2 linked regions of the Candidatus Palibaumannia cicadellinicola genome follow. The protein of the gene in region 2 binds, or shares a complex with, the protein of the main gene of each other region. Links are inferred from orthologs where the notes say so. Each region holds a gene or a part of one and is shown on either strand. Other genes may lie near its edges.

The links.
Region 1: the proteins of lolE (region 2) and lolA are in contact, whole or in part, in a cryo-EM structure (PDB 7ARM), measured with the Escherichia coli proteins. The link is inferred for Candidatus Palibaumannia cicadellinicola from one-to-one orthologs.

The regions. Positions count from the first base shown.
Region 1 is NZ_CP008985.1:388,506-391,676, forward strand. Bases 1-2,828 are described here. They hold lolA (outer membrane lipoprotein periplasmic chaperone LolA), read right to left. Parts: upstream 1,804-2,828; coding sequence 1,198-1,803; downstream 1-1,197. Other genes in these bases: serS (serine--tRNA ligase), read right to left, coding at 1-1,050. UniProt on the Escherichia coli protein: Participates in the translocation of lipoproteins from the inner membrane to the outer membrane.
Region 2 is NZ_CP008985.1:489,869-493,210, forward strand. What follows is about bases 1-2,999. They hold lolE (lipoprotein-releasing ABC transporter permease subunit LolE), read right to left. Parts: upstream 2,123-2,999; coding sequence 878-2,122; downstream 1-877. Other genes in these bases: purB (adenylosuccinate lyase), read left to right, coding at 1-804; lolD (lipoprotein-releasing ABC transporter ATP-binding protein LolD), read right to left, coding at 2,119-2,820; lolC (lipoprotein-releasing ABC transporter permease subunit LolC), read right to left, coding at 2,813-2,999. Also shown: more of lolC, read right to left, coding at 3,000-3,342. UniProt on the Escherichia coli protein: Part of an ATP-dependent transport system LolCDE responsible for the release of lipoproteins targeted to the outer membrane from the inner membrane.

The sequences.
Region 1 (3,171 bases), 100 kb from region 2 along the record:
CTGTGCTGGAAACCATACTTCTAGATCATATGTTTTGCAAGACGCGAAACTCATATCACCGGTACATAATAATATTTTACGATAGGGTAGATTTAACAATTGTAGTACTTTCTCAGCATGCCCAGTCATTTCCTCTAAAGCTTGCATTGATTGTTCTGGTTTGATTGCTTGTACCATCTCTACTTTATCAAATTGATGCATACGAATAAGTCCGCGGGTATCACGGCCATAAGAGCCAGCCTCAGAACGAAAACATGGGGTATGTGCTATCATTTTTAGTGGTAAAATATTTTCATCTAAAATTTCACCACGAAGTAGATTGATCAATGGAACTTCAGCGGTTGGTATTAAGGTATAAATACTATTTATTTTTTCTTCTATGAATGGTTGTATATGAAATAAATCTTCTGCATATTTAGGCAAATGACCAGAACCATATAATGAAGTTTGATTTACTAAATATGGCAAATAGTACTCCTGGTAGCCATGTTGTTCAGTATGTAAATCTAACATAAATTGCGATAGAGCACGATGTAAACGAGCAATTTGTCCACGCATGACAACAAAACGTGAACCTGTTAATTTGACTCCAGCCGTGAAATCTATTTCACCAATTCTTTGCCCTAAATCAACATGATCTTGTATTGAGAAATTATATTCACGTGGTTCACCCCAACGCCGTACTTCAAGGTTATCTGTATTATCGTAACCATAGGGTACATCATCGGCAGGAATATTAGGCAGAGAAAGTACATAATTTTGTATTTCACTTTGTAATAAATTAAGCTCTAATTTAATTCTTTTTAACTGTTGATTAAATTGATTTATTTCTTTACATAGCGGAGAAATATCTATTCCTTTAGCTTTAGCATCGCTAATTTTTTTAGATCTATAGTTACGTTCGGCTTGCAGCTTTTCTTTTTGGATCTGTAATTGTTTACGACGAACTTCCTGTTGACCTAATTTATCTACAGCTAAGAGAAATTTTCTGCGAGCAAGTTTTTGAGCGACTTCTTTTAAGTGATAACGTAATAAGTAAAAATCTAACATATTCTTTTATATATATTATTAATTAAGTTTTTATGTAATGTGTAATGATAGGTAATAATAGTATTAATGTACTAAATGGTATCTATCTTTAAGTTAATTTTTTGTCATAAATGTATAATAAATATAATTTAAGATTAGTTAAGGTTACTAACGTTGATCATCTAACATAACACCTGAAGGTAGTTTGAAGTTAAATATAGTAACATCCATAAGACTTTGTTGTTGTTGATAAAATTTATAAGTATGACATAGACCGCTTTGCTCAAGAATAGAAAACGATTGAATTGTTCCATCAATAGTTATTGTGATCGTAATCTTTTTATAATTACTATTATTTGATTTAGGCAAAAGTAAAAAATGATTATTTGTTTGCTTAATATTATACTGTCTCCAATCAGAAGTACGATTACCAGTTATGAGTAAAAATGGTGTGTTATTAGTTATATCTTTTAAAGAATTTGCAATAACTTGTTCAACCAATGGGTTATAAAACCATAATGTTTTTCCATCAGAAATTAAGATACTCTCATCTGGTGAAATTATATGAATTTTAAAACAATTAGGGTATTTTACCCATATTTGTCCTTCACTTTTTTGTACTATAACGTTATTAGCATTCGTAACTATTTGATGAAAGTTAGCAAAAAAACTATTATTTTTAGTTAAACGATTTTGTAGGGTATTAATACTATTAGGATTAGGAAATACTGATGGTATTATCATACTGAAACAAAAGAAGAGTATTGTTCTCATTCGATTAACTTGATACCAATTTTTTTGATAATAGTTAATATAAATATATTTATAATTGTTACTCTTCATTAAAAATAGTTAGATACTCTGTTTTTTTTTGTTGTTTTAAGTAATTTACTACCGCATGTACTTCTTCATCTTGTACGAAAGCGCCATGTACACGTATTGGCAATGAGGAATGAGAAGCTAGATACAGCATATCACCCATACCAAGTAGAGATTCAGCACCAGTTTTATCTAAAATAGTTCGAGAGTCTATTGTACTTGAGACAGTAAAAGCAATACGTGTTGGAATATTAGCTTTAATAAGACCAGTAATAACGTCTACAGACGGACGTTGTGTAGCAAGCACTAAGTGAATACCAGAAGCTCGTGCTTTTTGTGCTAAACGAACAATTAATTCTTCAATTTTTTTTCCAAGCATCATCATTAGGTCAGCTAATTCATCTACTACTATTACAATATATGGCAATGCATCTAATTCAGCAATATAATCATTCTGTTTTCTATCTGTTACTTGTTTAATACGTTTATTATAATTTGTTAAATTACGGACACCAAATGCTGACATTAATTTATAACGTCTTTCCATCTCATTAATACACCAAAGTAATACATGTTTAGCATCATTCATGTTGGTAACTACTTTAGTTAATAAATGAGGAATTCCTTCATAAACTGAAAGTTCTAACATTTTAGGATCAATCATTATAAAACGTACTTTTTGTGGTGTAGCTTTATATAAGATGCTTAAAATCATAGCATTTATTCCGACTGATTTTCCAGAACCTGTAGTACCAGCTATTAATACGTGAGGCATTTGCATAAGATCGACAATAACGGTCTGTCCCCTAATATCTTGCCCAAGTACTAAAGATAATGGTGATTTAACTTTACTAAACTCATCACAGTCGAAAACTTCACGTAGAGAAATGCTATGACGTTGCTTATTTGGAATATCTAAACCTATATAAGGCTTACCTGGAATAATTTCTACTATTTGTACCATATTTGTTGATAACGCACGTGCGATATCGCGTGATAAGCTAGATATCTGTGCTACTTTAACACCAGGTGCTAAATCTAACTCAAAACGGGTAATGACAGGCCCTGGAAATACTCCTACCACCTTAACTTGAATACGATAACCAGCTAAACAGGATTCTACTAACCTTGCTGTTTGCTTAAGATATAATATTTCTACTTTTTTTTCTTCTCGCTTATGAGCTCGTAATAGATCTATTATAGGTAATTCTATAGAAGATTGTGGTAATGGTAGTTCTTGTGAAATCATAATATTAGTATTATTCACACAAGTATTTTTGGATCTCAAATTGATGTCGCATATTTTTATTTGATTGTTATTAC
Region 2 (3,342 bases):
GAAATACTTGGTAAAATTAATGGTTCTGTGGGTAACTATAACGCCCATATAGTAGCTTACCCTGAGGTCAATTGGCACCAGTTGAGTGAACAGTTTGTTACTGATCTGGGTATCAACTGGAATCCCTATACGACCCAGATTGAACCTTATGACTATATTGCAGAATTTTTAAATTGTGTAGCCCGTTTCAATACGATCCTAATAGATTTCAACCGCGATATTTGGGGCTATATTGCCCTTAACTATTTTAAACAAAAGACTATAGCCGGAGAGATAGGTTCCTCCACAATGCCACATAAAGTTAATCCTATTGATTTTGAGAACTCTGAAGGTAATTTAGGTCTTGCTAATGCAACTATGAACTATTTAGCTACTAAGCTACCAATATCGCGTTGGCAACGTGATTTAACTAACTCTACAGTTTTGCGCAATCTAGGCGTTAGCCTAAGCTATGGCCTCATTGCTTATAATGCAACCTTAAAAGGAGTGAGTAAGCTAGAGGTAAATAAGGACTACCTGTTAGATGAGCTGAACTTAAACTGGGAAGTACTAGCAGAGCCTATCCAGACTGTGATGCGTCGTTACGGTATTGAGCAACCTTACGAGAAGCTTCATGCTCTTACCTACGGTAAACATGTCACAGCGGCAGAAATACGATCTTTTATTGATAGTTTATCTTTACCTCATGAGGTAAAGTCTAGACTAAAAGCGATGAAACCGGAGAATTATACTGGTCGTGCTGCTACTTTAGTTGACGAGTTAACATACCATGCAACAGTGCCTAGTGCCACGAGGTCTTCTTGACAGTTATTTGATTTAGGTGATTGAAGCTAGTTCTGTCGTCGTAATCTATATCTATAGATATAGTTATACTTAATTATTTTTCACGGAGAATGATTACTGGATTAATACGGTTAGCTTGCTGTGCTGGATACCAACTGGCTATCAAACTAAGCAGCATAGCAGTACCTAGCACACTGATAACATCCTGCCAGTGTAACTCGGTCGGCAGAAAATTAATAAAGTAAATATCGCTCGATAATAGTGAATGGCCTAGTAATTGTTCTAGCTCTGTTACTAGTTTAGTTAAATGTACAGCTACTACTACACCGATTACCGCGCCTATTATGCAGCCTAAAAGACCAACTAATAAACCATACCAGAGAAAAATAGCATAAGCTAAACAGTCTTTGGCCCCTAGGGTACGTAAAATAGCAATATCGACGCGTTTATTCTTGACTGCCATGACTAAAGTAGAGACGATATTGAAGCAAGCTACACCTATCACCAACACCATAGCAAGATACATGATAAAACGTATCATTTGAATATCTCTGTACATGTAACCGTAACTGTCAATCCAGCTACGGATAAAAACATAGCGCTTCGTTACCTGGCCTGCGTCTTGCACCAACTGGTTAGCCTGAAAAATATCTTTTACTTTGATAGCGATACCATTGATATCCTGACCATTATTCAAATAATGCTGGGCATCTTTTAATGGCACCATAGCAAAGTGCTTATCTATCTGGCTATTTAATGTAAGTATTCCAATTACTTGCAAACGAATACGCTTAGACTGCAACCGTTTCATATGCCGATCTCCGTTTGAGATAATCATCGTCAGCCAGTCACCTTGTTTGATGTTTAAAGTATCAGCTACACCTTTTCCGATAATCATTTGCTGCTTGTTGGCGCAGAAATTCTGCCAAGCTTGAGTTGGCACAAAGCGAGGTAGTGCGCTTAATCGTATTTCCTGTACCGGATCTATGCCTTTGACTTGAATAACCTGTCGTTTTTCTTCGTATTCTACTAGGCTTGTAAAATTAATATAAGGTGTAGCGGCTACGATACCTGGCACCTTTTCTATGCGCTTTATTAATTTCTGCCAGTCGAAGAAAGGAGGATTCACGGGTTCAATTTCTCCGTGTGCTACCACTGCTAGTATACGCTGATTTAATTCACGCTCAAAACCATTCATTGCACTAAGAACAATGATTAGCGCCATTACACCTAGGGATATACCGATAGTAGAGATGATAGAAATCAGAGATACCATACCGCTCCGTTGCCGTCTGTAATGAAAACGCAGCGCAATCTGCAATGATAACGGTATTCTCATGAAATTAAACGGAGCTCAGTTGCAATAAGACTACCTTCGCGCATCTCAAGTTGGCGGTGCAGCCTCTGAGCGAGGCTTAAATCATGTGTTACTACGATAAAAGTAGTACCTTTTTGCATATTGATAAAGCTTAGGAGCTCAAAAATACTCTCCGCGTTGCTTTTATCTAGATTGCCAGTAGGTTCGTCAGCAAGAACAAGTGATGGATAATTTACTAGTGCACGGGCGATAGCCACCCGCTGGCGCTCACCGCCCGACAACTCCGAAGGTCGGTGATAGCTACATTTTTCCAATCCTACCATTACCAGCATTTCACGCGCTGCGGTTAGTGCTACCGTTGATTTGGCTCCTCCTATCATTCTCGGCATTGCAACATTCTCTAGAGCAGTAAAATCGGATAATAAGTGGTGAAATTGATAGATAAAACCCAACCGCTTATTGCGTAGTACCGCACAAGCGGTGGAGGAAAGTTTGTTCAGCAGCTTGCCTTCAAAAAGAACATCGCCAGATGTCGGTGCGTCTAGCCCTCCCAGTAGATGTAACAGCGTACTTTTACCAGAACCAGAGCGGCCCATAATCGCTATCATCTCCCCTTGTTGTATAGAAAAATTAACGTTCCGCAACACATCAATATATAGCTTACCTTCTTGATAACGCTTGCTTAGCTCGTAACATTGTAACAATGGTGCATTATTCATAACGTAACGTCTCAACTGAATTAATAGTAGCTGCATACCAGGAAGGGTAAAGAGTAGATAACCATGCAACTACTATTGTAAGTACAGCAATTATGGTAATTTGCAACGGCTCGATATTCACCGGCAGCACTGCACTATCAAATAACACTAACTTATTTAACAAGCTTACTAACAGTACGCCGATGAAAGTACCAAATAGTACTCCGATAATTCCAATAATAGTCCCTAAAGCCATAAAAACCAGCATTACTTGACTACTGTTCAGTCCCTGTGTTTTTAAAATAGCTACTTCACTCTGCTTTTCCATTACTAGGAGGCATAGGGAAGTAAGAATATTAAAGCCAGCCACCGCGACAATAAGGCTTAGTAGCAATACCATTATGTTTTTCTCCATACGCACCGCCTGGAATAGTTCGCTCTTACGCTCACGCCAATCTTTCCATACTAAACCATCGGGTAAATGTTGCTGACTTAGACGGTCCACGCTCAGAGGCTGCTGCAACCATAGACGCAAGCCTGTGA